One region of the Bariatricus sp. HCP28S3_A7 genome, then DNA from elsewhere that is predicted to be linked to it. Evidence: predicted binding sites of a transcription regulator. Region 1 holds the regulator's gene; the other holds the start of a gene.
What was found. Region 1 encodes Rex, which represses fermentation and respiration genes when NADH is low (regulators of the CRP and FNR family bind a similar motif). Its sites were predicted from a motif close to ATTGTTAANTANTTAACAAT; they were not measured.
Positions count from the first base shown of each region.

Region 1 (10,324 bases):
TCGAAGCGTGCGGAGCTTTATGCGAAAGTAGAAGAAATACAACAAAACCTGCAGAAGGATTATGTCGAACAGAATACTGCAAAAATGAATCTGGATCAGGTGGATGCGAAACAGAAGTACACCAGAGAAAATACAGAAGGCATGCATAAAGAGCGGGAAGAACTGGAACACCGCGTGCATGAAATCGAAGAAAACCAGGAATCTATTCAGGTAGAACTGGAAACCAGTGAGCAATTGGAAAAAGAGCTTTCAACAAAAGTCGATGAACTGCAGATGCAGTTGGAAAAAGAGCGAGCGGAAGAAAGCACTGCCGTACAAAAAAATGAAAATATCCATCTGACTTATGCAGCCCTGGATCAGAAGAATGCATTCATTGAGGAGAATCTGAATCGTATCAGTGAAGAAATTGTGAAATTTGAGGAAGAACTGGCATCCTTAGATGCAAGCAAGGGCGAGAACTCCGGTGAAATTGAAGAGAAAGAAAAGCAGATCGCAGAAATTCGAAAGACCATCGATGATTCAGGAGAACTCTTTACGGAATTGAAAACCCAGATTGAAGAATCGCGTGAAAAACGCGAGAAACTGAATCAGAAGAACAAGGCTTTCCTTGGAAAAAGGGACGAATTGTCGAAACATATGGCAGAACTGGACAAGGAAGTTTTCCGTCTGGACAGCCGGAAAACCGGCTATGAGGAAGCATCTGAAAAACAGATCAATTATATGTGGGAAGAGTATGAACTTACTTACAACAGGGCTCTTGAGATACGAGATGAAAATCTGACAGATCTGTCTATGATGAAGAAGCGGATCCAGGAATTGAAGGCAGAAATTAAAGCACTCGGTTCGGTCAATGTCAATGCAATAGAGGATTTTAAAAATCTTGCGGAACGATATGAGTTCCTGAAAGGTCAGCATGACGATCTGGTCGAAGCGGAGACAACACTTACGAAGATTATCGAGGAACTGGATGAAGCGATGAGAAAACAGTTCACCGAGCAGTTCGGGCGTATCGCGCAGGAATTCAATCAGGTTTTCAAAGAACTATTTGGTGGAGGAAAGGGTACACTGGAGCTGATGGAGGATGAAGATGTTCTGGAAGCGGGCATCCGGATCATCGCACAGCCACCGGGCAAGAAACTGCAGAATATGATGCAGCTTTCCGGTGGAGAGAAGGCGTTGACCGCGATTGCGCTGCTTTTTGCGATCCAGAATCTGAAACCATCGCCCTTCTGTCTGCTGGATGAGATCGAAGCAGCACTGGATGATTCCAATGTAACCAGATTTGCACAGTATTTACATAAACTTACAAAATATACACAGTTCATTGTGATCACGCATCGTAGAGGTACCATGACGGCGGCAGACCGCCTCTACGGTATTACCATGCAGGAGAAAGGCGTGTCTACGCTTGTGTCTGTCGATCTTCTGGAAAATGAACTGGATCAGTAGGAATGGGAGGCATTATATGGCTGAAGAGAAAATGGGATTTTTTAAACGACTTGTGTCCGGGCTTACTAAGACCAGAAACAATATTGTATCGGGCATTGACAGTATTTTCCACGGATTTACCAATATTGACGAAGACTTTTATGAAGAGCTGGAAGAAATTCTGATCATGGGAGATCTGGGAGTAAAGGCCACTTATGCGATTCTTGAGGATCTGCGCAAAAAAGTTAAAGAGCAGCACATCAAAGAGCCGATCGCATGTAAGCAGCTTCTGATCGACAGCATCAAAGAACAGATGTATGTAGGAGAGACGGCTTATGAATTTGAAGAAAGAACATCGGTAGTTCTGGTGATTGGAGTAAATGGGGTTGGCAAGACGACAACCATTGGAAAGCTAGCGGGAAAACTGAGAGACCAGAACAAAAAAGTTGTCCTTGCGGCAGCAGATACATTCCGTGCGGCAGCCGGTGAACAGCTAAGAGAATGGGCAAACCGTTCCGGGGCCGATCTGATCGGCGGGCAGGAAGGAGCGGATCCAGCAGCCATCGTTTATGATGCGGTCCAGGCTGCTAAAGCGAGAAAGGCCGACGTACTGCTGTGTGATACGGCGGGAAGACTTCATAATAAAAAGAATCTGATGGAAGAGCTGAAGAAGATCAATCGTGTGCTGGAGAGAGAATATCCGGAAGCGTACCGCGAGACTCTGGTCGTGCTGGATGGAACGACCGGTCAGAATGCACTTGCACAGGCCAGAGAATTCAGTGAAGTTGCAGACATTACCGGTATCATTCTGACGAAGATGGACGGTACCGCAAAAGGAGGAATTGCCGTTGCGATTCAGGCAGAACTCGGAATACCTGTTAAATATATCGGAGTGGGAGAATCCATTGATGATCTGCAGAAATTTGATTCAGATCAGTTTGTAAACGCTTTATTTACGACAGAAGAAGGAGAAGAGACATGTTAACGTTAGAGAAATTTGAAGAAGCAAGCGAGATTGTAAAACGGGTCACCAAACCTACCAAACTGGTTTACAGTGAGCATTTAAGCGCACAGACCGGAGCTAAAGTATATCTGAAACCGGAAAACATGCAGTATACAGGTGCCTATAAGCTCAGAGGCGCTTATTATAAGATCAGTACCTTGTCAGAGGAAGAACGCGCCAGAGGACTGATCGCTGCATCCGCAGGAAACCACGCACAGGGTGTCGCATATGCCGCAAAAGCCTTTGGATGTAAGGCTACCATCGTTATGCCGACCGTTACCCCACTCATCAAAGTCAATCGTACCAAGAGTTACGGAGCGGAAGTGGTACTTCACGGAGATGTCTATGATGATGCCTGTGCAAAGGCTTATGAGCTGGCGGAGGAGCACGGCTATACATTTGTTCATCCGTTTGATGATCTTGATGTTGCAACAGGACAGGGAACGATCGCGATGGAAATCGTGCAGGAACTTCCGACGGTCGATTATATCTTTGTGCCGATCGGCGGAGGCGGACTGATCACGGGTATTTCTACACTTGCGAAAATGCTGAATCCTAAGATCAAAGTGATCGGTGTGGAACCGGCAGCAGCAGCCAGTATGAAAGCGGCCGTAGCGGCAGGCCATGTTGTGACTCTTCCGAGCGCAAATACGATCGCAGATGGTACCGCTGTAAAAACAGTTGGTGAAAAGACGCTTCAGTATGTTATGGAAAATGTAGACGATATCCTTACAGTAGAAGATGATGAACTGGTCGGTGCATTCCTTGATATGGTCGAGAATCACAAAATGGTTGTCGAAAACTCAGGACTTCTTTCTGTGGCTGCTTTAAAACAGATGGATCTGACAGGCAAAAAGGTTGTTTGTATCTTAAGCGGCGGTAATATGGATGTCATTACCATGTCATCCATCGTACAGCATGGATTGATTCAGAGAGACCGTATTTTTTCTGTATCCGTACTTCTTCCGGATAAACCGGGTGAACTTGTGCGCGTCGCAAAGACAATTGCTGATGAACAGGGAAATGTAATTAAACTGGAGCATAATCAGTTTGTCAGCATTAATCGAAATGCTGCCGTTGAACTCAGAGTCACCATGGAAGCATTTGGAACGGAACACAAAAACAGAATTATTCAGGCATTGGAGCGAGAAGGATTCCGTCCTAAAACAATCAGTGCCAAACTCTATTAGATAAGGGATGAGAATCATGAAACAAGGCAGAATGCCGAAAGTCGGTGAGTGTTACAGACATTTTAAAGGGAATCGTTATCGCGTACTTGCAATTGCAAAGCATACAGAGCGTGCAGAAGAGCTTGTCGTTTATGAAGGACTTTACGGAGAACATCCGGTATTTGCACGACCTTTGGAAATGTTTCTGGAGCAGGTCGATAAGAGAAAATTCCCGGATGTAGATCAGGAATATCGGTTTGAACTGGAGGAAGAGACCGCAGTGGCGGATGAGGAGGAACAGAGTCTGATCATGCGATTTCTTGATCTGAGCAGCAACGAAGAAAAACTGCGGTTCCTTCAAAAATATAAAACAGAACTCACAGATGAATTCCTTTCCGCCGCTGCGCAGAGTATGGATTTTACAGAAAATGCACAGACGATGGAAATGCGATACCAGCAGTTGGTAAAATACATCAAGACATTGATGAAGTATGAAAAACGGATGTAGCAGAAAAAATAATCTAGCCTATTGACAATAAATGTATCGTTGTATACAATGATACAAAAATGAGCCAGGTATACTTGGGTCAGATTTTATATTGACCCCAACAAAAAATATAGTTTTCAGGAGCAGAATCATGGATAAATATTCACTGAGGGGACAGGTTTTTCAGGAGATCCGCGAGGACATTCTGAAAGGCAAATTTAAGGAAAATGAAGAATTACGAGAAGCAACACTGGGTAAGGAACTTGGAGTCAGCAGGACGCCGGTTCGGGAAGCACTCCGTCAGCTGGAGCTGGAGGGGCTGGTTCACATTATTCCGAACAAAGGGGCCTATGTGACGGGCATTACGGAGAAGGACGTGCATGATATCTATATGACGCGTTCCATGCTTGAAGGCCTATGTGCACGTTGGGCGGCTGAGCACATTTCAGAGGAGCAGATTCAGGAAATGGAAGAAGTCCTGCTTCTTACAGAATACCACTTGAATCGTGGAAATGCCGAACAGCTTGCAGAACTTGACGGAAAGTTTCATGAGGTTCTTTATGACGCAAGTCAGAGCCGGATACTCAGACATATTCTTTCTGATTTTCATAAATATGTTCAGGTGGCAAGAAAACGATCCGTGAAGAAAGAAGACAGGGCAAAAAAATCTCTGGAAGAACACCGGGAGATCCTGAATGCACTACGGACCGGAGATGCGGACCGTGCAGAAGAACTGGCACATATTCATATCCTGAATGTTATGGAGAATCTTCATATTGAGCAGGAATAACAGGCAAAAGAAAGGAAGAGTAAGCATGAGCAAGATTCAGATGACGACACCAATTGTTGAGATGGACGGAGATGAGATGACAAGGATCCTGTGGAAGATGATCAAGGAGCATCTTCTTCTTCCGTATATTGATTTGAAGACAGAATATTATGATCTGGGCCTGAAACACAGAGACGAGACAAACGATCAGGTTACTGTGGATTCTGCAATCGCAACGAAGAAATATAAGGTTGCAGTAAAATGTGCAACGATCACTCCGAACGCAGCCCGTGTGAAAGAGTATAATCTGAAAGAAATGTGGAAGAGCCCGAATGGAACCATTCGTGCGATCCTTGACGGTACTGTATTCCGTGCACCCATCGTTGTAAAAGGAATTGAACCTTGTGTAAAGAACTGGAAAAAGCCGATCACGATTGCAAGACACGCTTACGGGGATGTTTACAAAGGTTCTGAAATGAAGATCCCGGGTGCCGGAAAGGTAGAACTGGTTTATACCGCAGAGGACGGAACCGAGACGAGAGAGCTGGTTCATAATTTTACCGGATCCGGAATTGTTCAGGGCATGCATAATATTGATCAGTCAATCGAGAGTTTTGCAAGAAGCTGTTTTAACTATGCACTGGATACGAAACAGGATCTCTGGTTTGCAACGAAAGATACGATTTCCAAGAAATACGACCATACCTTTAAAGATATTTTTCAGGAGATTTTTGATGCAGATTACAAAGAGAAGTTTGAAGAAGCCGGAATCGAGTATTTCTATACGCTGATCGACGATGCCGTAGCACGTGTGATGAAGTCTGAAGGCGGTTATATCTGGGCATGTAAGAACTATGACGGTGATGTGATGAGTGACATGGTTTCTTCCGCATTCGGATCACTGGCCATGATGACTTCCGTGCTGGTATCTCCGGAAGGATACTATGAATATGAGGCAGCACACGGAACGGTACAGCGGCACTATTACAAGCACCTGAAAGGAGAAGAAACATCTACTAACTCCGTGGCAACGATCTTTGCATGGACGGGGGCACTCAGAAAACGTGGTGAGATGGATGGAAATCAGGAGCTGATGGATTTTGCCGATAAGCTGGAAAAGGCAACGATCGATACAATTGAAAGCGGAAATATGACTAAAGATCTTGCACTGATCACGACGCTTCCAAATCCGACTGTATTGAACAGCGAAGATTTTATCAAAGCGATCGCTGAGAGATTGTAAATAAAAACAGGAAAAACGCGCCGATAAGGCGCGTTTTTAACAGTTATTCAGCCAGCTCTTCCCATTTTTCATAGAGCTCTTCCAGCTCTTCTTCATTTGCAGCCTTTTCCTTTGCCAGTTCCTGACACCGGACGGAATTGGTATAGATTTCTTCCTGCATAAGAAGCGTATCGATCTCCTGGTTTCGTTCTTCCAGCCGGGTAATGCGTTCTTCCGTCTTTTTCAGTTCGTTCTGACGCTTCCGGATTCTTGCTTGTTCTTCTTTCTGTTCCTGCCAGCTCATTTTGGACTGGGACATTGAAGAAGTGCCTTCATTCGTAGATTGCTTGTCTGAAATATTGCCACCGGCGTATGCCGTCGTGAGTTCCTCTTTCTTTTCGAGATAGTAATCGTAGTTTCCAATATAATTTACAAAAGTATGGTTCACCAGGTCAAGAATACGCGTGGCTGTCTGGTTGATGAAATAACGGTCATGGGACACATAAAGTACGGTTCCGGTGTACTCATTCAATGCATTTTCCAAAATTTCTTTCGAAGCGATGTCCAGGTGGTTCGTAGGCTCGTCCAAAATCAGGAAGTTCGCCTCGGAGAGCATCAGCTTTGCAAGAGATACTCGTCCGCGTTCTCCGCCGCTCAAATCACCGATCATCTTAAATACATCATCGCCTGTGAATAAAAATGCAGCTAGAACATTCCGGATCTGTGTATTCGTAAGTGTCGGATAATCATCGGAGATCTCTTCAAAGATCGTTTTTTCCATGTGAAGTACGTGATGTTCCTGATCGTAGTAACCGATATGTACATTGGTTCCCAGTGTAAAGCTTCCCGAATCCGCCGCGATCACATTGTTCAAAATCTTAAGCAGTGTCGTTTTCCCTGTTCCGTTATCGCCTACGATGGCTACATGTTCACCTCGCTTAATCTCGAAGCTGACATCCTGAAAAAGGACCTGGGGAGCAAATGATTTTCCAAGGCCTTCAACGCGAAGCACGTCGTTCCCGCTCACACAGGAAGGCTCCAGGCTTAAATGAATATCGGTATTCAGCTCAACCGGTTTTTCAACAGGTGTGATTTTGTTTAACAGCTTTTCCCGGCTTTCCGCACGTCGGATTGATTTCTCGCGGTTGAAGGAACGAAGCTTTTCGATGACTGCCTCCTGATGCTTGATTTCCCGTTGCTGATTCAGATATTCTTTTAGCCTTGCGTCTCTGAGCTGCTGTTTCTTCTGGGCATAATCTGAATAATTTCCCATATATGTCATCAGTGTACCGTTTTCAATCTCCAGCACTTTCGTTACGACACGATTCAAAAAATAACGGTCGTGGGAGACGATGAGCACTGCACCGGAGTAATTCAGCAGGTAGTTCTCAAGCCATGCGATTGAATTCATATCCAAGTGATTGGTAGGCTCATCCAGCAGTAAAATATCCGGTTTCGTCAGCAGAAGTTTGCCGAGGGAAACACGTGTCTTCTGGCCGCCGGAAAGGGCGTCCACCGGTTTCTGAAATTCATCCTCAGTAAACCCAAGGCCTTTAAGAACACCGACCAGTTCGCTTTTATAAGAATAGCCGTCAGCACGTTCAAATGCAGCGGTAAGTCTATGATAAGTGTCAAGTTTCATCTGAAGTGCGTCACCGGTCAGCGTACTGATTTCCAGTTCCAGTGCACGAATCTGACGTTCCATTTCGATAATCTCAGATTTGGCGGTGCGGACTTCTTCGTAAATGGTATTCCCGCTCATCAGGTCCTGGTGCTGGGCAAGATAGCCCATTGTTTTTCCTTTGGTAAGAATTACATCACCGTCATCACTATTCAATTCACCGACGATCATTTTCAAAATTGTGGATTTCCCGGCGCCGTTCAGACCGACCAGCGCCGCTTTCTCACGGTCTTCTATATGAAAGGAGCCTTTATTCACAATAACCTGCTCCCCAAAGGATTTCGTTAAATTGTGGCATGCCAGTATCATTTTCAAACCTCCTTATACTGTAGAAATAGGTACTGTCTACCTCATTATATCGGAAATACAATAAAAAACAACTATTAAGTTTGACTTTTTTATGTCATTTTTATATAATGAAATTTAGAATAAGAATGGAAGGTGGATGTCAGGTGGAAGAAAGAGAAATATCTCAGGCAGTAATCAGAAGACTTCCGAGATACTATCGTTATCTTGGCGAATTGCTGGAACACGGTGTGGAACGAATATCCTCCAACGATTTGAGCAAGAGAATGAAAGTAACTGCATCCCAGATTCGTCAGGACCTTAATAATTTTGGTGGATTTGGACAACAGGGATACGGGTATAATGTAAAATACTTATATACGGAAATAGGGAAAATTCTGGGACTGGACAACCAACATAACATGGTCATTATCGGTGCCGGTAATCTTGGACAGGCACTGGCTAATTATGCAGCATTTGAAAAAAGAGGTTTTGTATTAAAAGGATTATTTGACGTGAATCCACGACTTGTGGGAATTACGATCCGCGGTGTGGAGATCCGGATGATGGATGAACTGAGTGATTTTATTCAGAAGAATGATATTGAAATCGGAGTACTTGCGATTCCGAAGACAAGAGCCATAGATGTTGCGAATGTTCTGGTTGATAATGGTGTGCGGGCGATCTGGAATTTTGCACATACAGATTTGAATCTTCCGGATAATATTATTGTTGAGAACGTGCATTTATCGGAGAGTCTGATGAGACTTTCATACAATATAACACGTTATAATATGGAACATACAGATAATTCATAATTCGACAGAATGTGTTACACACATTTTGCCTGAATCGGCGTAATGAGAGAAGAGTTCCGGCTGCGGGGCTCTTTATTGCGTATTGGAAGGTGAGAATATGAAATATATATTGACGGCTGAACAGATGAAAGCGGCGGACGGAAGAATGATCCATGAGATCGGGATTCCTTCGCTGGTACTGATGGAACGTGCGGCGCTTCAGTGTATGGCTGCAATGAAAGAAGAGCAGATTGATCTGTCCTATGCACTGGTGGTATGCGGCTCCGGCAACAACGGTGGAGACGGATTCGCGGTGGCAAGACTGCTTGCCGAAGAAGGAAAAAGGGTCGATGTGTGTTTTGCCGGAAAATTGGAATCCAGGAGTGAAGAAACGAAGCAGCAGATGCATATTCTGGAAAATCTGGGCGTGTCTGTAGGAAACACTTTACCGGAGAAGGAATATAGTGTTATTATAGATGCCGTATTTGGAATCGGGCTTTGCCGAAATATCGAAGGACATTACCAGAATGTGATTGAACAAATGAACCGGTATCAGGGATACAAAGTTGCGATTGATACTCCGTCCGGAATTTCCGCTGACACCGGGGAAGTACTGGGATGTGCGTTCCGGGCTGATTTGACAGTCACGTTTGCATACGCTAAGGCAGGTCAGGTTTTCTTTCCGGGTTCCGAGTATGCGGGGAAAGTACTGGTAAAGGATATCGGCATTACGGATCCGGGCTTTGAAAACCGGGACGATCTTTATTTTATGCTGGAAAAACAGGATGTGATTTCCAGGATGCCGGAGAGAAAGCCGGATTCCAATAAAGGAAGCTATGGAAGGGTTCTTCTTATTGCCGGAAGTAGGGGAATGTCGGGGGCAGCGTACTTAAGTGCCCATGCGGCGTACATGGTAGGCGCAGGCCTTGTACGGATATACACGGAAGAATCCAACAGACAGATTCTTCAGCAGCTTCTGCCGGAAGCTATTATCACGACTTATGATGAGATGGCCTTAGATTGTTTCCGGGAACTTCCAGATCTGCTTCAATGGGCAGATGTGGTCTGCATCGGATGCGGACTTGGAATTTCAGAGTATTCGCGGAGACTTTTTAAAATGACGCTGGAAATGAACCGGAAGCCGTGTGTGATTGATGCGGACGGTCTCAATCTTCTTGCGGAATTTACCGAAGAAGAGCGAAGAAAATGGGCGCGCCAGAAAGAACAGTATGTGCTGACACCTCATATGAAAGAAATGTCAAGATTGACAGGATATCCTGTTGCAGAACTAAAGAATCATAGGAACGCTCTTCTACGTGAGTTTGTTGAAAAAATGCAGGTCGTTTGTGCCATGAAAGACAGCAGAACACTCGTCGCAGCTTGCGGACATCCGACGTTTCTGAATTCATCCGGAAATGCAGCAATGGCGAAGGCCGGTTCCGGTGACGTGCTGGCAGGAACGATTGCCGGCCTGATGGCTCAG
Region 1 is NZ_JBQHSG010000003.1:43,604-53,927, forward strand. It holds gene smc (chromosome segregation protein SMC) at 1-1,449, shown strand, start outside; gene ftsY (signal recognition particle-docking protein FtsY) at 1,466-2,413, shown strand; gene ilvA (threonine ammonia-lyase) at 2,407-3,621, shown strand; gene ACTNA4_RS02755 (DUF1653 domain-containing protein) at 3,638-4,108, shown strand; gene ACTNA4_RS02760 (GntR family transcriptional regulator) at 4,239-4,877, shown strand; gene ACTNA4_RS02765 (NADP-dependent isocitrate dehydrogenase) at 4,903-6,099, shown strand; gene ACTNA4_RS02770 (ABC-F family ATP-binding cassette domain-containing protein) at 6,143-8,068, opposite strand; gene ACTNA4_RS02775 (redox-sensing transcriptional repressor Rex) at 8,212-8,862, shown strand; gene ACTNA4_RS02780 (NAD(P)H-hydrate dehydratase) at 8,960-10,324, shown strand, end outside.

Region 2 (10,324 bases), on a different contig from region 1:
GATTATTCGACTTATTATGAAGGGGCAAAATATCTGAGTTATCTGTTGACACCGGCTACAATTTGTCTTGCCGTACCATTGTATGAACAGATGGAGCTTTTGAAGAAAAATTGGAAAGCTATTTTTGGGGGGATTTTTGCGGGAGTACTTACAAGCCTTGGAATTATATTAGCAATGGCATTATTATTTAAATTCAGCCATGAAGAGTACGTTACTTTTCTGCCAAAATCTATAACGACAGCCATTGGAATGGGAGTTTCGGAAGAATTGGGAGGATATGCATCCATTACGGTTGCAATCATAATTATTACAGGTGTTGTGGGTAATATATGTGCAGACACTGTTTGTAAATTATTTAAAATAACGGATCCTGTTGCGAAAGGAATAGGTATAGGTACTGCTTCTCATGCGATTGGAACGGCGAAAGCTATGGAGATGGGAGATGTAGAAGGGGCTATGAGTAGTCTTTCTATAGTTGTATCAGGGATTTTAACTGTGATTGCTGCGTCGGTTTTTGCGCAGTTTTTATAATGATGTTATAAGAATGCCCTCCGTTAAAACGGAGGGCATTGTATTTAGTAATTATAATCTCAGATTAATTCCCGCGCGGCATCTCCCATGCATTATGGTCTGTATGGAGAAGCATATGAGCTTTATGAGAACATGGTTTTTCCATATAATCTTCATAGAGCTTCAGAACATCCGGGTTCTCGTGTGAGAAACGGATCTTGGAATGCTCATCCAGGAAGTACAGATTCTTTCCACGCTCATGTGCAAGTTCTTCGCCGTCGTGGATCGGCTGGCCACCGCCGCCTACACATCCGCCAGGACAGGCCATAACTTCTACAAAGTCATAATGCACTTCGCCGTGTTCGATTGCTTCGATCAGTTTTCTGGTATTGCCAAGTCCGCTGACAACAGCAGCACGTACGGTTGCGTCTCCGAGTTTAACTTCTGCTTCGATGACACCTGTTCCGAAAGCAGGGCTTCTTACGATCTTGAATGCGTCTGGTTCAGGATTACGTCCAGTTACCAGATAATGAGCGGAACGAAGAGCAGCTTCCATTACACCGCCTGTCGCACCAAAGATAACACCTGCTCCTGAGTATTCCTTCATGAGCGGATCACACTCACGGTCAACCAGAGTCTTTGGATCAATGTGAGCAGAACGGATCATACGCGTCAGTTCGCGGGTCGTAAGAACGATATCCGTGTCGTGTCCTGCATATTCTTTGTAGAACAGTTCCATATTGCTTTCGCCCTTCTTTGCCACACACGGCATGACAGAAACGGTGAAGATATCTTCGGGAGCCACTCCGATGGACTCTGCAAAGTATGTCTTCATAACGGCACCAAACATCTGCTGCGGGGATTTCGCACTGGATAACTGTGGAACCAGATGCGGATACTGGGATTTGATGAAACGAATCCAGCCAGGACAGCATGATGTGAACATCGGACGAAGCTTCAGTTCGCCTTTGGTAAATCTTTCAAGGAACTCGGTTCCTTCTTCCATAATTGTAAGATCGGCTGAGAAAGAAGTATCGAATACATAATCAACGCCAAGTCTCTTAAGAGAATCCATAATCTTTCCGACTGTAGCCTCTTCGAGCGGAAGGCCAAGTGCCTCTCCCCATGCTGCACGCACAGCAGGAGCAACCTGTGCAACAACTACCTTCTTCTTATCTGCAATAGCATCCCATACTTTTTCTGTGTCATCGCGTTCGCGAAGAGCACCTACCGGACAATGGGTGATACACTGTCCGCACAATGAACAGGATACTTCTGTAATCTTTTTATTGTTTGTTACATTGATTGTGGTTCTGGAACCGGTACTTGTCACATCCCAGATATGTAAATCCTGAATCTTATCGCAAACCTGAATACAACGCATACACTTGATACATTTCTTCGGATCGCGAATCAACGGGAAGTCTTTATCCCATGGGAAATCTTCCAGACGCTGTTTGAACGGAATATCCAGAATGTTCAGGTCATTGGCCAGAGTCTGGAGTGCACAGTTACCGCTGCGGACACATGATGAGCATGTTCCGTCATGCTGAGACAGAATCAGTTCCACATTTCTGCGTCTTGCTTTACGAACCTTCGGGCTGTTGGTATAAAGAACCATGCCTTCTTTTACAACGTTATTACAAGAAGTGATCAGTTTATCCATGCCTTCAAGCTCTACAAGACAGACACGGCATGCTGCGATTTCGTTGATGTCTTTCAAATAACAGAGCTTAGGGATCGGGATGCCGGCACTTGCTGCGGCTTCCATGATTGTTGTACCCTCGGGTACAGATATTTGTTTATTATCAATTGTAATGTTTACCATAATTTTTCCCGGCCTCCTTTGAAGCTGCCGTAGCCGAAGTGGTCGCAGCGCAGACATCTGCTGGCTTCCTGTTTTGCTTCTGCTTCGGTCATACAGTTTTCTACACCGTTGAAGTCACAGACACGTTCGCAGGCTTCGCGTTCGGTCATGTTGACTCTTCCGCACGGCGGGCGGTCGTCAAGACGAGCTTCCGGAATCTCAACATCGCAGCTGATTACGTGATGGAATCCGAGATATTCGTCAATATTTGCAGCTACTACTTTGGCAGCAGCGATCGCTTTGATTACAGATGCAGGACCTGATGCACAGTCACCGCCGGCAAATACGCCCGGAATATTATCAAATCCGCCGTATTTCTGGGTAATGATCTTACCGCGCTGTACAGGAACACCTGCTTCTTCGAAATGCTGGTATTCAATATCCTGTCCGATTGCTACGATCAGAGTTTGGCACGGAATAAATATATCCGGCTCTCCGGTCGGGCGTACACTTGCACGGCCGTCCTTGATCTTACTGATCATCTGAGGAGTTACATAAATACCTGTTACATGTCCGTTCTCATCGGTTGCGATGCGTGACGGAGCCATCAGGGTCTGAACTTCGATTCCTTCTGCAACAGCACCCTCAATCTCAGCCGGAAGAGCAGTCATATCTGCAACACGGCGACGATAAACGATGCTAACTTTCTTGGCACCGAGACGTTTTGCAGTACGTACAGCATCCATAGAAACGTTTCCGCCTCCGATGACAGCAACTTCCTGTCCGGTAAGATCCGGATTCTGTTCTTTTCCGACATCACGAAGGAACTGAACTGCGGAAAGAACACCTTCAGCATGTTCACCTTCGATACCAAGCTTCTTATCGGTACTTGCACCGATCGTGATAAGTACGGCATCATACTCTTCGCGAAGGCTCTGAATGGTCATATCTTCACCGATTCTTTTGCCGTAGATTACTTCCACACCGGTCTCGAGAATTGCATTGATATCATCATCAAGACGATCTTTCGGAAGACGATAGTTCGGAATGCCATAGCGGAGCATGCCGCCGAGCTTCGGAAGCATCTCGAACACGGTTGTCTGGTGACCCATAAGCTGCAGATAATAAGCCGCACTTAAGCCGCCCGGACCTCCGCCTACGATAGCAACACGTTTGCCGGTTGACGGTCCGCACTTCGGAGGCGGTACCTTTCCGGCATAGTCAGCAGCCATTCTCTTAAGACCACGGATATTGACAGCATCATCCACAATATTACGACGGCAGCGTGCCTCGCATGGATGTTCACAGATAAATCCACAGGTAGTCGGGAACGGATTGTCCTTACGAATCAGGCGGATCGCATCTGCATAGCGTCCTTCTCCAACCAGAGCGATATATCCAGGAATATCAACATGAGCCGGGCAAAGAGATACACACGGAACCGGCTGTGAGTAATGGCATGTACATCTCCCCTGATGCACATGTTCTTCGTAATCTTCACGGCAGCCGATCAGGCTCTTGTAAACCATATGTGCTGCTTCATAGCCAATCGCACAGTCAGCACCTTCCATGATTGATACTGCGAGCTCTTCCATAAGATCAAGCGTATCCATCGTTGCATCGCCGTTCATAACATCTGTCAGCAGGTTCTTCAGCTGCCACAGACCGATTCGACACGGAACACATTTTCCACAGGTGTGTGTATGACACATCTCAAGAAATGCACGTGTCATGTCCACCGGACAAAGTCCCGGAGGACTGGATTCGATTCTGCGTTCCAGATCTTTGTAAAGCCCTTCAATGACAAGCTGGGCACGATCCGGAGCAGAAATTTCAAGTCTACTCATAGTTCTTTTCTCCTTTAAATATAAAATGATGTTGGGGGCATAAGCCTATGGCATCTGCTTGGCCTTTTCTATCGATTTAATTTATAAGCAGACGTCATAAAACTGAACATTCTATAAATACATTGTACTAAAATTAAAACAATTTAGCAAGCTAAGTTAAAATATAGTCAGGATGGATAAAAATATAACAATGTGGTGGATTCTTTGATTTTAAATCATATCTTTTTTTGCTGAAATATGGTATTCTAAAAATAAAAATAACCTCGGCGTAGGGGATTTGAAGAAAGGGCGGATGGAATGATGAAAATAACAGATTTTGGGGCAACCGTGAATGGTGATGAGACGAAGCTTTATACTTTGACGAATTGTAATAACATGGAGATTTCCGTAACAGACTATGGAGCTGCGCTTACTCAGGTTATCGTGCCGGACAAAGAGGGAAATCTCTGTGATGTGGTTCTCGGCTATGATGAAGCAGCGGAATATGAAGCAGGCGGACTTTTCCTGGGGGCAACCGTGGGAAGAAGTGCGAACCGGATCGGCGGAGCTTCTATTGAGATTAATGGGAAGATCTATGAACTTGTGAAGAATGATAATGATAATAATCTGCACAGTGGACCGGATTTTTATCATAACAGAGTCTGGGATGTTAAAGAAACTGAAGAGGATCATGTTACCTTTGTTCTGGAAAGTCCGGACGGAGATCAGGGATACCCCGGAAATCTGCATATAGAAGTAACATACACACTGACAGAGGATAATGCCGTAAAGATTTCTTATTATGGTGTATCGGATGAGGATACCGTGATCAATATGACGAATCACAGCTATTTTAACATGGATGGACATGCATCGGGAGATGTGATGGAACAGGAAGTATGGATCGATGCGGATGCATTTACCCGCGCAGACAAGGAATCCATTCCGACCGGAGAAATTGTTCCTGTTGAGGGGACACCGATGGATTTCCGTACAAAGAAAAAACTTGGACGGGATATCTATGATGATTATGAAGCGTTAAATTATGGTATGGGATACGATCACAACTGGGTTCTGAACAATGATGGTAAATTCGCCAAAGTAGCAGAAATGCATTCGGATGAAAGCGGTATTACGATGGAAGTCTATACGGATTTACCGGGAATGCAGCTTTATACCGGTAACTTTATTATTGATGAAAAGGGCAAAGGCGGTGCGATCTATCATAAACGGCAGGCGGCATGCTTTGAGACTCAGTATTTCCCGGATGCAATCCACAAAGAGAATTTCCCGGGACCGATCTGCAGAAAAGGAGATACCTACAAGACAACCACAATGTACAAATTTGTGTAGCACTATAGATATAATCTATATATTGGCTTTATATATCAAAATAACTGATTTGCTTTTTGCGTTGATACGAGATACAATAGAGACACAAAGAGGTAGCCAATACCAATAATTGCAAAATTCCCTTCTAAAATTAAAAGACCTTTCAGGAACGCTTGCCTGAAAGGTTTTTTGCATGCAAGAGAATATCTTTTTTACAGAAAATGTGTTATTCTAAAATTGCAAAGAGTTTCTGCTGAAATAGCTTATAGATACGATCTATATATAGAGAGGTTATATTAAAATTACTGATTTGATTTTTGCATTGATACGAGATACAATAAAGACACAAAGAGGTAGCCAATACCAATAATTGCAAAATTCCCTTCTAAAATTAAAAGAGCCTTTCAGGAACGCTTGCCTGAAAGGTTTTTTGCCATATAAAAATAAATGGAGGAATGGTAATGAAAAAATACGTAATGGCACTGGATCAGGGCACCACAAGTTCGCGCTGTATCTTATTTGACAAGCAGGGCAATATCTGCAGTATGGCACAAAAAGAATTTAAGCAGATCTATCCTCAGCCCGGTTGGGTAGAACATGATGCGATGGAGATCTGGGCATCGCAGCTCTCCGTTGCAGCGGAAGCGATCAGCAAGATCGGTGCATCGGGGACTGAGATTGCTTCGATCGGAATCACGAATCAGAGAGAAACAACGGTCGTATGGAACAGGCATACCGGAAAACCGGTATATCACGCGATCGTGTGGCAGTGCAGAAGGACGGCAGACCGGATCGAAAGACTGGTGGAAGACGGGCTCTCTGATTATGTTCATGAGACAACAGGCTTAATACCGGATGCGTATTTCAGTGCTTCGAAGGTGGCGTGGATCCTGGATAACGTCGAAGGAGCAAGGGAAGAAGCAGAGGCGGGAGATCTGCTGTTCGGTACGATCGATACCTGGCTGATCTGGAACCTGACGAAAGGAACTGTACATGTTACTGATTATACCAACGCTTCCAGGACGATGATGTTCAATATTCATGATCTTTGCTGGGATGAAAAAATACTGGAATATTTCCGGATTCCGAAATCCATGCTCCCGGATGTGAAACCGTCCAGCCATATCTACGGATATACAGAAGGAAGCGTATTGGGAGACAGTATCCCGATCGCAGGGGCAGCAGGTGATCAGCAGGCTGCACTTTTCGGACAATGCTGTTTCACGGCGGGAGATGTGAAGAATACATACGGGACCGGATGCTTCCTCCTGATGAATACGGGGGAAAAGGCGGCAGTCTCCCGGAACGGGCTTCTGACAACGATAGCAGCCAGCGTGGAGGGGGAAGTCCAGTATGCGCTGGAAGGCAGTGTGTTTGTGGCCGGTGCGGGAATCCAGTGGCTCCGCGATGAGATGAGAATGATTAAAAATGCCGCTCAGTCGGAAGAATACGCCATGTCTGTGAAGGACACGAACGGAGTTTATATTGTGCCCGCGTTTACCGGTATCGGTGCGCCGTATTGGAATCAGTATGCCAGAGGAACGATCGTCGGTGTTACAAGAGGATGCAGTAAAGAACACTTTATTCGGGCGGTCCTGGAATCCATGGCTTATCAGACAAAAGACATTCTTGATGTGATGGAACAGGAATCCGGCGTGAAGATCACAAGCCTGAAAGTGGATGGCGGCGCTTCCATGAATAATTTCCTGATGCAGTTCCAGTCCGATATTCTGGACGTGGATGTACTGAGGCCGGAATGCGTCGAGACAACCGCTCTGGGCGCTGCGTATCTGGCCGGAATTGCTGTCGGATATTGGGAAAATACGGACGATATCCGTGAAAACTGGGCACTTTCCAGAACATTTGCTTCTGAAATGCCGGGTGAAACCAGAGAAAAACTGGTGAAGGGATGGAAGAAAGCTGTGAAATGCGCGCTGGTGTGGGCAGAAGAATAAAGAAGGAGACTGTAGGAAAATCGAAAGTCTTAGAAAGGAGGAGGTGTGACCCGAATGGGGCACGCCTCCCAATAACGTCTTTTATAAAAACGTTTTTCTAAAATATCCCATCCAGATAATGCCCCAGTGAACGCCGGATATTTCCTTCAAAATCTGTATCTCCGTTATGGAGACACCATTCAAATACATTTCCGATGACCAGCATACGGATATCGGTACAAATATCCTCAAGGGGGATGGTGGGCGTTACAATACCGGCATCGATTGCTTTTTGGAGATAGTGCTCCACCGTAATAATCGGATAAGGGCGTTCCGTGCGTATACTGGGATTCAATGCCTGATTCTTCGGGGTATAATAATTGGCCATGAATTCCACACCGAGTTCGCGGCAGTATTCGGCATAATTTAGATATACATGAATAATGGCAATTTTTGCTTCTTCTGCATCTTCAGGCGGCTCCAGAAGATCCGGATTGATGCTTGGCTGCTCTTCTATATAATATGAAAGCAAATCGTCTTTCGTCTTAAAATGATGGTAGAAACTTCCGTTAGAAACTCCTGCCTCTTCACAGATATTTTTAATAGACAACTGTTCATAGCCCTGTTTTTGAAGTATTGTTTTTGCGGCACGGAAAATTCTGCCTTTTGTTTCTTTGGATTTCAGTTGTTGCTTCGATAGTGGTTCCTTTTCAATATCGCTCATTTCATTACCTCTTATTTTTTATTTCGTGATCAAAAATGACCGTCTCCGTATGTTAGAGTATACCATAATCATTCAGAAATAGCAAGAAAACAGAGTGGACTCTAAAATGTGTGAAAATAAATACAGCACTTTGGGAATCATTTTTTATCTTCACCCATACTCTGACAATTTGCTGAAACGACTTGTAAAAACGCCAAAGTTGTATTTCTATGATACGGGGTTAGTCTGTTATTTGACTCGTTGGAGCAGTGCAGAGACGTTGGAAAGTGGAACTATGAATGGTGCGATTTTGGAAAATTATGTAGTGTCAGAAATAATGAAGACGTATTTAAATAGTGGTAAACAGCCGTTTATGTATTATTATCGGGACAAGGATGCCAAAGAAATTGATGTGATATTAGAACATGATGGGGTCTTGAACCCAATTGAAATTAAAAAAACATCAAATCCCGGAACAAAACTGACGAAAGTATCTGGTTTATTAGATAAAGCATCCACACCTAGGTCAAAAGGAGCAGTTATCTGTATGAAGCCTGCGCTTGGGGCGGTTGATAAAGATAATTATATCGTTCCGATTTGGATGATTTGATTTTTATTATTGCATCATTTTCAGTTATTCGGCGGAGAAAAGGGCGGACGGTCAGCTTTTGATTCTGTTGTGTCCGAAGACGACTTTTGCACTTGTTGGGAGGAAAAAGGGGGCATTTATGGGGCAAACCTGTATTAAGAATGTCGGATATCAGCTCAAAAATGGTATGATTAAAGAAGTGATTTTGAAATAACTGCTGATACTGAAGGAGAAAAAATATTTTGTGCATATGTGATAAATAGCGTCGTGGACAGAGGCCCCGGCGCTATTTTTAGATGATTCGTTGAAAAATTGAAATCATCATGATATGATAAGCAGTAGTGTTTCTGTGCTTTGGCATAAAGAAAGTGAGGATTTTATTACATGGACATTAATCAAAAGATTACCGAAGAACTTGGCGTAAAAAGGTGGCAGGTGGATGCCGCGGTCAAGCTGATAGATGAGGGAAATACGATCCCGTTTATTGCACGTTACCGTAAGGAAGCGCATGGTACGCTGGATGATGAGCAGCTTCGTAAATTACATGAAAGACTGATGTATCTCAGAAATCTGGAGGAGAAGAAAGAACAGGTACTTTCCAGTATTGAAGAGCAGGGCAAGCTGACACCGGAACTGAAAGCGCAGATTCTGGCGGCAGAGACACAGGTGCTGGTGGATGATCTGTATCGCCCGTACCGCCCGAAGAGACGAACCCGTGCAACCATCGCGAAAGAAAAAGGTCTGGAGCCGCTGGCGGTATATATTTCCTTGCAGAACGCGAAAGTTCCTCTGGAAGAAACAGCAGCAGATTATATCTCAGAGGAAAAAGGAGTGGCAAGTGCAGCGGAAGCAATTGAAGGCGCGAAAGATATCCTGGCAGAATCGATTTCCGATGAGGCGGATTACAGGACGCATATCCGGAATCTGACGGTGAAAAAGGGAATGCTGACCTCTGCGGCAAAGGATGAAAAGGCAGAATCTGTATATGAAATGTACTACGATTTCGCAGAGCCGGTTGCAAAGCTTGCAGGGCACCGCGTGCTGGCATTAAACCGTGGTGAAAAAGAAAAATTCCTGACTGTGAAGATCGAAGCGCCGGAGGAGGATATCATCCGCTATCTTGAGAAAAAGGTTATTCACAAAGACAACCAATACACCACACCTGTATTAAAAGCAGTTGTGGAAGACAGTTATAAGAGACTGATCGCGCCGGCGATTGAGCGTGAGATCCGCAATGACCTTACGGAGAAAGCGGAAGATGGTGCGATTCTCGTATTTGGCAAGAATCTGGAACAGCTTCTGATGCAGCCCCCGATCGTCGGACAGGTCGTTCTGGGATGGGATCCCGCGTTCCGTACCGGATGTAAGTTGGCCGTCGTCGACCCGACCGGAAAAGTAATCGGTACGACGGTTATTTATCCGACAGCGCCGACCACACCGCAGAAGATTCAGGCAGCGAAAGATCTGCTTAAAAAGATCATTCCGAAGTATAATGTGAGCCTGATATCACTGGGCAACGGAACCGCTTCCCGGGAATCAGAGCAGTTTATCGTAGAGCTGCTGAAAGAAATTCCGCAGAAGGTACAGTATGTGATCGTAAATGAAGCAGGTGCATCCGTTTAT
Region 2 is NZ_JBQHSG010000014.1:48,557-58,880, forward strand. It holds gene ACTNA4_RS10610 (LrgB family protein) at 1-531, shown strand, start outside; gene ACTNA4_RS10615 ([FeFe] hydrogenase, group A) at 596-2,338, opposite strand; gene ACTNA4_RS10620 (NAD(P)-binding protein) at 2,332-4,164, opposite strand; gene ACTNA4_RS10625 (aldose epimerase family protein) at 4,465-5,496, shown strand; gene glpK (glycerol kinase GlpK) at 5,937-7,430, shown strand; gene ACTNA4_RS10635 (TetR/AcrR family transcriptional regulator) at 7,528-8,133, opposite strand; gene ACTNA4_RS10640 (DUF4143 domain-containing protein) at 8,240-8,722, shown strand; gene ACTNA4_RS10645 (Tex family protein) at 9,086-10,324, shown strand, end outside.
Region 2: the regulator Rex is predicted to act here: its motif matches at 4,337-4,356, upstream of ACTNA4_RS10620 (NAD(P)-binding protein).